3 regions of the Nocardiopsis sp. M1B1 genome follow, and region 1 is predicted to be linked to each of the others. Evidence: riboswitches for the same ligand, from Rfam matches in the RefSeq annotation. Region 1 holds a riboswitch; each other region holds the start of a gene.
What was found. A riboswitch is a leader RNA that binds a small molecule or an ion and turns the genes downstream of it on or off. The one in region 1 is predicted to bind thiamine pyrophosphate.
Positions count from the first base shown of each region.

Region 2: another riboswitch for thiamine pyrophosphate. It lies ahead of thiD (bifunctional hydroxymethylpyrimidine kinase/phosphomethylpyrimidine kinase); the one in region 1 lies ahead of thiO (glycine oxidase ThiO).
Region 3: another riboswitch for thiamine pyrophosphate. It lies ahead of ACSTA4_RS05115 (ECF transporter S component); the one in region 1 lies ahead of thiO (glycine oxidase ThiO).

Region 1 is NZ_CP196194.1:4,751,765-4,755,026, reverse strand. Features, by position in the region: gene ACSTA4_RS20625 (thiazole synthase) at 1-88, opposite strand, end outside; gene thiS (sulfur carrier protein ThiS) at 91-297, opposite strand; gene thiO (glycine oxidase ThiO) at 303-1,499, opposite strand; TPP riboswitch at 1,468-1,579, opposite strand; gene ACSTA4_RS20610 (Rv2175c family DNA-binding protein) at 1,662-2,015, shown strand; gene thiE (thiamine phosphate synthase) at 2,137-2,805, shown strand; gene ACSTA4_RS20600 (zinc-binding dehydrogenase) at 2,875-3,262, opposite strand, start outside.
Region 2 is NZ_CP196194.1:1,650,463-1,653,724, forward strand. Features, by position in the region: gene ACSTA4_RS07205 (alanine/glycine:cation symporter family protein) at 1-978, shown strand, start outside; gene thiD (bifunctional hydroxymethylpyrimidine kinase/phosphomethylpyrimidine kinase) at 1,078-1,881, opposite strand; TPP riboswitch at 1,869-1,967, opposite strand; gene ACSTA4_RS07215 (DedA family protein) at 2,094-2,789, opposite strand; gene ACSTA4_RS07220 (DUF368 domain-containing protein) at 2,809-3,262, opposite strand, start outside.
Region 3 is NZ_CP196194.1:1,136,586-1,139,847, forward strand. Features, by position in the region: gene ACSTA4_RS05110 (RNA-guided endonuclease InsQ/TnpB family protein) at 47-1,279, shown strand; TPP riboswitch at 1,329-1,436, shown strand; gene ACSTA4_RS05115 (ECF transporter S component) at 1,545-2,165, shown strand; gene ACSTA4_RS05120 (ABC transporter ATP-binding protein) at 2,168-3,262, shown strand, end outside.

The sequences.
Region 1 (3,262 bases):
CCAGGACCTCCAGGGAGGGGGCTCCGCCGGTTCCGGTGATGAGCCGGGACCCGAAGGAGGTTCCCGCGATCACGAGGTCGTCGTTCATTCTCAGCCTCCCTGCACCGCGGTGAGGACGTCCACGCGGTCGCCCTGGTTGAGCGGGCTCGCGGCCCACGCGGTCCGGCGCACCACCTCGTCGTTGACGGCCACGGCGACACCGCCGGGGGCCTGGGCGCCGGTCAGGTCGCGCACGACCGCTTCCACGGTCGTGTCGTCGGCGAACTCGCGGCGGTCGCCGTTGATGATCAGTTCCACTGCTACTACCTACTTGCGCGTCGTGCCGTGAAACGGCGGGCGTACTCGGGCAGGTCTCCGTCGGTCAGGGCCCGGGCCATGGCCTCACCGGTCACCGGGGTCAGCAGGACCCCGTGCCGGAAGTGCCCGGCGGCCAGGTGCAGTCCCGGGACCCGGGTGGGCCCCAGGAGGGGTTCGTTGTCGGGGGAGCCGGGGCGCAGCCCGACGCAGGTCTCGGTGACCTCCAGCTCGCTCACCCCGGGGACGAGTTCGCGCGCGTCCCGCAGCACCTGCCAGAGCCCCCCGACGGTGAGCGAGGTGTCGTGGCCCAGCTCCTCCTGGGTGGCGCCGATGACGACCTCGCCGTCGGCGCGCGGCACCAGGTAGGTCGGGAACCCCCGGACCAGGCCGCGGACGGTCCGGCCGACGAGCGGCGGCTCCCCGTCGGGCACCCGGGCGCGCAGCAACTGCCCCTTGACCGGGCGCAGCGGCGGGACCACGGGTTCGGGGACCGCGACGCCGTTGCCCCAGCAGCCCGCGGCCAGCACCACCTGGTGCGCGGGCAGGATCCGACCCGCCGCGGCCTCCCCGGCCAGGCGCACGCCCAGCCGGGCGCCCCCGGGGCCGGGGGAGAGGATCTCCCCGACCAGCCCGCGGACCTCGGTGACGCCCGCGCGCCCGCCCGCCGCGGCCAGGGCGCGCAGCAGCCGCCGCGGGTCCACGGAGTGGTCGTCGGGGGCCAGGACGCCGCCGCGCACGGACGGGGCGAGCATGGGCTCCAGGCGGCGGCACTCGCGGCCGGTCAGGCGCTCGGCGGCGATGCCCAGCCTCCGCTGGAGCGCGTGCAGTTCGGTGAGGACGGCCAGGTCGTCGCGGTCGAAGGCGACCAGCAGCGTGCCGGTGGCGCGGTGGCCCACGTCCAGGCCGCTGGCCTCCTCCAGTTCGGCGACGAAGTCCGCGTACATGCGGGCCGAGCGGATGCCCAGCTCCATGAGGGGCTCCTCGCCGAACGCCGCCTCGGTGGCGGGGGTCAGCATGCCCGCGGCCACGGTGGAGGCGGCGCGGGCGGGGTCGGACTCGACCAGGGTGACGCTCAGGCCGCGTTGGGCGGCCCGCCAGGCGGTGACCCGCCCGACCAGGCCGCCGCCGACCACGACGACGCGGTCGCGGTGGGAATCGTCGGAGGTGCGCACGGCTGTGGCTTCCACTCCCTTCGCCGGCATGATCCGGATCAGGTTCGTGCGGTCGGAGGCTCACAGCCTCCCTCTCAGCCGGGTCCCACCCGGCTCCCGCGGGATGTAGGGGTCTGTCCCCATTCTAGGACCCGTGGCCGACGCGCGCCGTGCCGGGGGGAAGGAGGTGCGCGGATGTGGCAGATTGGTGGTGTGACACAACGCGACATCGACACGCTGATCGGCGACTGGCTGACCCTCAAGGAGGCCGCCGCTCCGCTGGGCGTGAGCCCGAACCGGATCAAGACGCTGATCCGCGAGAACCGCATGATGGGTGTGGTCCGCGACGGCGAACTCTCCATTCCCGCGGCCTTCATCGACGGCGACGACCTGGTCAAGGGTCTGCCGGGGACACTGCTGCTGCTCACCGACGCGGGCTTCTCCTCCGAGGAGGCCCTGCGCTGGCTGTTCACCCACGACGACTCCCTGCCGGGCACGCCGATCCAGGCCATGCGCGAGAACCGGGGCACCGAGGTGCGCCGCCGGGCCCAGAGCCTGGCCTTCTAGTCCGCTGCCCCGGGTCCGCGGCCCACGGACCCGTTCGTGACCCCCGGGGAAGAGGGGGAGGGGCGCGCCGCCGCGCCCCTCCCCCTTGGGTCCGAACGCGCCAGGGCCTAGGGTGGACCGTGTGAGGACCAGCCACGGAACCAGCCTGCGCAAGCGCCTGGACGCATCGCTTCTGTACCTGTGCACCGACGCCCGGACCGGCCGGGGCGACCTGGCCGAGTTCGCCGACGCGGCCCTTGCCGGGGGAGTGGACATCATCCAGCTCCGGGACAAGGGCCTGGAGGCGCGCGAGGAGATCGCGGCCCTGGAGGTGATGAAGGAGGCGTGCGAGCGGTACGGCGCCCTGCTCGCGGTCAACGACCGCGCCGACATCGCCCGCGCCGTGCGCGCCGACGTCCTCCACCTGGGCCAGCGGGACCTGCCCGTGCCCATGGCCCGCGACATCATCGGCGCCGACCCCGTGATCGGCCGCTCCAACAACGACGTCGCCGCCGCGGCCGCCTCCGCCGAGGAGCCCGGCAGCGACTACTTCTGCGTCGGACCGACCTGGGCGACCCCCACCAAGCCGGGTCGCCCGGCCGCCGGGCTGGAGCTGGTGGAGGAGGCGGCCGCGCTGGGCACCGACCGCCCCTGGTTCGCCATCGGCGGGATCGACGCCGACAACATCGACCGCGTGCTGGACGCCGGGGCCCGCCGGGTCGTGGTCGTGCGCGCGATCACGGAGGCGGAGGACCCCCGGGCCGCCGCCGCCGCTCTGCGCCAGCGCCTGGCGGCCCGCGCCGGGGGCTGACCGGCAGCCGGGCGCCGAACGACCCCGGGGCCGGTCCGCCGGGGCCCGGCCGTTCGGTGCCGCCCGCCTCTAGGGGACCAGCAGGACCTTGCCGAGCACCGTGCGCCCCTCCAGCGCGGCGTGCGCCTCGGCGGCCCGCTCCAAAGGCAGGGTCAGGCCCACGTGCGGGGTGATCCTGCCCATGCGGGCCATCTCCAGCACCAGCCGCAGGGCGTCCCGCCGGTCGTCCTCGGCCTGCTTGAGGTCGAACAGCCCCAGGACCCCGATCCCGCGGCTCGCGGCCTCCCGCGCGTCCACCTCCGTGAAGCCTCCGCCCGCCGAGCCGTAGCCGACGAACCGGCCGCCGTCGGCCAGGGTCGCGAAGGCCGCCGCGCCCAGCGCGCCCCCGGCGCCGTCCAGGACCACGTCGACCCCGGTGCCGCCGGTCAGCGCGCGCACCCGCTCCGGCCAGTCCGGC
Region 2 (3,262 bases), 3.1 Mb from region 1:
CTGGGCACCACCCTGGGCGTGGCCTTCGCGGTCTTCGGCGCCATCGCCGCCTTCGGCATCGGCAACGGCACCCAGGCCAACGCCGTCTCGCAGCAGATCACCAGCGTCACGCCGCTGGAGCCGTGGATGGTGGGCCTGGCCCTCGTGGTCCTCGCGGGCGCCGTCATCCTCGGCGGTATCAAGAGCATCGGCCGCGTCGCCTCCGGCCTCGTGCCGATCATGATCATCGGCTACGTGGGCGTCTGCCTGGTCATCCTGGCCGCCAACTGGGCCGCCATCCTCCCCGCGCTCCAGCTCGTGGTGACCGACGCCTTCACCGGCACCGCGGCCACGGGCGGCTTCGCCGGGGCGGGCATCATGCTCGCCATCCAGATGGGTTTCGCCCGCGGCATCTTCTCCAACGAGTCGGGCCTGGGCACCGGCGCCATCGCCGCCGCCGCGGCCAAGACCACCCAGCCTGTCCGCCAGGCCATGGTCTCGATGACCCAGACCTTCATCGACACCATCATCGTGGTCACCATGACCTGCCTGGTCATCATCACCACAGGTGTCTGGTCCGCCGGTGGCGAGGACGGCTCGCTGATGACCAGCAGCGCGGTCTCCGAGGGCCTGGGGTCGATCAACCCCGCGCTCGCCCCGGCCGGCACCGTCATCGTGGCCGTCGCGGTGGCCGTGTTCGCCTTCACCACCCTGCTCGGGTGGGCCTACTACGGCGAGCGCTGCATGGTGTTCCTGGGCGGCCGCCGCCTGGTCCTGCCCTACCGCCTGGTGTTCATCGCCGTCATCTACGTGGGCTCGGTCGCCAGCCTGGACTCGGTCTGGCTGTTCAGCGACATCGCCAACGGCCTGATGGCCCTGCCCAACCTCATCGGCCTCCTGCTGCTGTCCCCGGTCATCGCGGCGGAGACGCGCAAGTTCTTCGCCCACCCCGACTGGAGGGACCCGGACAAGGTCATGGAGGACGTGACCAAGGTCTGACCCGGTAGGGGCCGCGAGCCCCACCGGAGGACGGAACGGGGAGGGGGGACCGGCGCGGAGCCGGTCCCCCCTCGGCGTTCCCTCCTCCGGACGCCGCTGCTACCACCAGGCGTGGAAATGGTGCACCGGGCCCTGCCCGCCGCCCGCGTCGATCTCGTCGGCGCGCCGGATGGCCTCGGTCAGGTAGTCCTTGGCGTCGCCCACCGCGGCGGCCACGTCCGGCCGCTGCGGCAGCAGGGCCGCGATCGAGGAGGAGAGCGTGCACCCGGTGCCGTGCGTGTTGCGGGTGGCCACCCTCGGGGCGCGGAACTCGACCGGGTCGGCGTCCCGGGAGACCAGGACGTCGACGCTCTCCCCGCCGGGCAGGTGGCCGCCCTTGAGCAGGACCCGGCGCGGGCCGAGATCCAGCAGCCGCCAGGCCTGGGCGCGCATCGACGCCAGGTCGGTCGCCTCGGGCTCCTCCAGCAGGTCCGCGGCCTCGGGCAGGTTCGGGGTGACCAGGTCCGCGCGGGGCAGGAGCTTGGTGCGCAGCGCGTCGACGGCCGAGGCCTCCAGCAGCCGGTCCCCGCTCTTGGCGACCATCACCGGGTCCACCACCACGTTCGGCAGCGTGTGGCGGTCGATCGCCTCGGCCACGGCCTCGGTGACCTCCGAGGTGCCCAGCATGCCCACCTTGACCGCATGCACGACGGCGTCGGTGAAGAGGGTGTCCATCTGGTGGGCGACGAAGTGCGCGGGGATCGGGTGGACCCCGGTGACGCCGAGCGTGGACTGGGCGGTCAGCGCGGCGATCACCGTCATCCCGAAGGTCCCGTGCGCGGAGAAGGCCTTGAGGTCAGCCTGGACGCCCGCGCCCCCGCTGGGGTCGCTGCCGGCGATGGACACGATGTTGTACGCGCTCATGGCGTTCCTTCGCTAGTGCTAACTAGGGCAGGTTCGACGGGTGTGCTCTCAGCCGGGAACGTGTCCCGGCACCCCGCGCCTCCGGAGCCGCGTCGGCGGCCCCGGTCATTATGTGTTTGTGGTGCGTTCCGGGCAGGATACCCACAGAACGCCGAAGGGGTCCGCCCGGGGATGCGGGCGGACCCCTGGAGGGGTTCACGGGGAGCGGGGGCTCAGGTGGAGGTGTCCTGGTTGCGGCGGTTCCGGGCCAGTTTGCGGACGCGCACGACGACGAACCACAGCACGAGCAGGCCGATGGCCGCGAGCACGACGTTGCTGATCAGGCCGCTCCAGCGGGCCAGGGCGGGCTCGACGGCCGGGCCGAAGACGTAGCCCAGGCCGATCCAGATCGTGTTCCACACCCCGGAGCCGATGACCGTGTACAGGGAGAACCTGAACAGGGGCATTCGCTCGATCCCGGCCGGGACCGAGATGACGCTGCGCACGACCGGCACGCAGCGGCCCAGGAGGACGGCGGCGCCGCCGTACCGGGCGAAGAAGCGCTCGGCCTTGTGGAAGTCCTCGATCTCCAGCAGCGGCGTCTTCTCGAACAGCCAGGCGGTGCGGTCACGGCCCAGGAGCGCGCCGACCGCGTAGAAGCCCCACCCGCCGACCAGCGCGCCGACCGTCGCCCACGTGATGGCGAGCCACACGTTCATCTGTCCGGAGTAGGCCAGGAACCCGGCGCCGGGCAGGACCGCCTCGCTGGGGACCGGAGGGAAGAAGGTTTCGATCAGGAGCGCCAGGCCGACACCGGGCTCGCCCAGGGTCGTCATCAGGCTCAGGACCCATCCGATGAAACCCTCGTACTCGGGGACGTGCCCGCTCCCCGTCGCGGGGGCCGCGGCCGCCAGCAGACGTGTTGTCATGAGGTCGTCGTTCCCGTTCTCAGACGCCGGTGGGAATCCGGCGGAGTTCGGCCTCCTCCATCCGGAGGCGCTTGCGGCGCTCCCAGACGATGGCCGCCGCCACGATCGCGAAGCCGACCGCCATCAGGGCGACCGTCACCGGGACCTCGGTGGGGGCCAGGAACGTGCGGTCCTCGTCCTGCCAGGGCCACAGGGCCCGCAGAGAACCGGCCATGAGGCCCGTGAGGACCACCAGGGTCATGTGGTGGAAGTTCTCCAGCAGGTGCTGGAGCAGCTTCACGAACAGCGACAGGCCCGTGAGCATGCCGAGCGCGAACACCGAGAGGTAGGCGATGTCCATGTCCCCGACCGCGCTGATCGTGGGCTCGTACAGGCCCAGCGTGAGCAGGATGAAGGATCCGGACAGTCCGGGCAGGACCAGGGCGCAGACGGCCACCGCCGCGGCCAGGAAGACGATCACCGGGTGGGTGGGC
Region 3 (3,262 bases), 3.3 Mb from region 1:
TGGATTCGGCTCACGCGATCGCAGGGCGGTCGCTACGGTGTGTGCCATGACCAGCAAGAGCGTGAAGCGGGCGTTTCGGTACCGCTTCTATCCCACCGATGCGCAGGCGGCTGAGCTGTCGCGCACGTTCGGGTGCGTGCGCCTGGTCTACAACCGCGCTCTGGCCGAACGCACCACCGCCTGGCAGCAGCGCCGGGAGCGGGTGGGCTACTCCCAGACCTCGGCGATGCTCACCGCATGGAAGAGGACCGAGGAGCTGTCCTTCCTCACCGAGGTCTCCTGTGTTCCGCTCCAGCAGACGCTGCGCCATCTGCACACGGCGTTCGGCAACTTCTTCGACCGGCGTGCGCGGTATCCGCGGTTCAAGTCCAAGAAGACGTCCCGGGCCTCGGCGGAGTACACCGCGAGCGCGTTTCGCTACTGCGACGGCCGTCTGACATTGGCCAAGATGACCGAACCCCTGGACATCGTGTGGTCGCGGCCCCTGCCCGAAGGTGCCTGTCCTTCGACGGTGACGGTCTCGCGGGACGCGGCCGGGCGCTGGTTCGTCTCGCTGCTGTGCGAGGACACCATCACGTCGGTCCCGGCCGTCAACAACGCGGTCGGTGTCGACGCCGGAATCACCTCCGTGGTGACCTTGTCCACAGGGGAGAAGGTGGCCAACCCCCGCCACGAGCGACGCGATCGCGCCAGGCTGGCCAAGGCGCAGCGGGCGCTGGCCCGTAAGGCCAGGGGCAGTGCCAACCGGGACAAGGCGCGTCGCAGGGTGGCGCGGGTGTGCGCCCGTATCACCGACCGGCGTCGGGACTTCCTGCACAAGCTCTCCACTCGACTCGTCCGCGAGAACCAAGCGGTCGTGATCGAGGACCTGACGGTGCGCAACCTGGTCAAGAACCGGAGGCTGTCTCGGGCGATCTCGGATGCGGCCTGGCGTGAGCTGCGCACGATGCTGGAGTACAAGTGCGCCTGGTACGGGCGGGACCTGGTGGTCGTGGACCGGTGCTTCCCTTCCTCCAAGGCGTGTTCGACGCCCGGATGCGCCTACGTGCACATGTCGTTGCCGCTGAACGTCCGGATGTGGATGTGCCCCCGGTGTGGGGTAGCCCATGATCGGGATGTGAACGCGGCGCTCAATCTCGAAGCCGCCGGGCTGGCGGTTGTTGCCTGTGGAGCTGGTGTGAGACCTCAACGGGAGTCCTCCCGGACGGGGCGACCGGCGGTGAAACAGGAAGGCCACGGGGCGACCCGTGACGAGGCCCTGGCCTCGAACCACCGGTAGGTGGTTCCGCGATCTCTTGCCTTCAGGCAGGAGAGGAAGTCAAAATGGGTGAAACCGACAGGGGAGCGCGCGAGCGCTGAGAGTGCGGCACCAGGCCGCAGACCCTTACACACCTGATCTGGGTCATGCCAGCGAAGGAAGTCGTAGGAACCGTCACCGGTGGCGTGCTCCCGCGCACCGGGGACGTCCCGGCGCGCGCGGAACGCGTTCCGGCGCCGCTCTCGGCCGCACGGGCCCCTCGCATCCCCCGGCGAAGGGACACCGCATGAAGAGGAACACCACCACCCCCCAGGGCACCGGCTTCCGGCGCGACGTCCTCGGCCGGCTGCGGAGCTGGCGCACCGTCGACATCGTCGTGGCCGCCGTCATCGGCGTCGCGGTCGGCGTGGTCTTCTGGCTCTGGAACATCGTCTGGTCGGTCACGACCCCGCTGTTCGTCGGCTTCCCGCCCGCGCAGGCCGTCGTCTACGGCATGTGGCTGATCTCCGGCGTGCTGGGCGGCCTGATCATCCGCAAGCCCGGCGCGGCCCTGCTCACCGCCATCGCCGCCGCCTCGGTGTCGGCGCTCCTGGGCACCCAGTGGGGGATCATGGTCATCCTCGACGGCGCCCTCCAGGGCATCCTGCCCGAACTCGTCTTCCTCGCCTTCGGCTACCGCCGCTGGGGCATGGGCGTGGCCGTCCTCGCGGCGGCGGTCGCGGGCGTCTCCCCGGCCATCCGCGACAACCTCGCCTACAACGTGACCTGGCCGCTGTCCTACCAGATCACCTACGGCGTCATCGTGGTGGTCAGCGCCGCCCTCATCGCGGGCGTGGGCGCCCGCCTGCTCACCACCGCCCTGGCCCGCTCCGGGGCGCTGGCCCCCTTCCCGTCCGCGAGGGGCTGACCGTGGCCTCCGCGAACGGGCGCCGGACGGCGGCCGGGGGCCCCGGCGCGCGCGTGGAGCTCTCCGGCTGGGGCTGGCGGCACTCGGGCCGCGAGTCCCACGCGCTGCGCGGCGTGGATCTGGTGATCGAGCCGGGTGAGCGCGTGCTGCTGCTGGGCGCCTCCGGCGCGGGCAAGTCCACCCTGCTGCACTCGCTGGCCGGTCTGACCGGCGAGGACGCCGCCATCAGCGGCGACCACGAGGGCACCCTGCTCCTGGACGGCGAGCCCGCCGACCGGAGCCGGGGCTCGGTCGGCCTGGTCAGCCAGGACCCCGAGACGCAGCTGGTGATGGCGCGCGCGGGCGACGACGTCGCCTTCGGCCCGGAGAACCTGGGCGTGACCCCCGACCTCATCTGGCCCCGGGTCCACGAGGCACTGGAGGCCGTGGGCTTCCCGTACGGACCGCGCCATCCCACCGGCGCGCTGTCGGGCGGTGAGAAGCAGCGCCTGGTGATCGCCGGGGCCCTGGCGATGCGCCCCCGCCTGCTGCTGCTGGACGAGCCCACCGCCAACCTCGACCCGGCCGGGGCCGCGCTGGTGCGCGGCGTGCTGGCCCGCCTGCTCGCCGAGACCGAGGCGACCCTGGTGCTGGTCGAGCACCGGGTGGCCGACGTCGTGGACCTGGTGGACCGGGTCGTGGTCGTGGCGCCCGGCGGCGGGGTCGTCGCCGACGGGCCGCCGGGGACCGTGTTCGCCGAACACGGGCGCTCGCTGGCCGCGCAGGGCGTGTGGGTGCCCGGGCACGAGCCCGCGCCCGCCCTTGAGCCCGCGCCGGGCGGTGAGCCCCTGCTGGAGGCCGTGGGCGTCACGGCGCGCACCCCGAGCCAGCTCGGCGTGCGCGCGGCGCCGCGGCGCACGGTGTTCGAGGGGGTGGACGCCACCGTCCGGGCCGGAACCGCGACCGCACTGACCGGCCCCAACGGCGCGGGCAAGTCCACGCTGCTGACCCTGCTCGCCGGGCTGTCCAGGCCCCACCGGGGAGCGGTGCTGCCGCGCGGGCCGCTGGCCGGGGCCGACCCGCGCCCGCTCGTTCGCTGGCCCGCCCGCAGGCTGGCC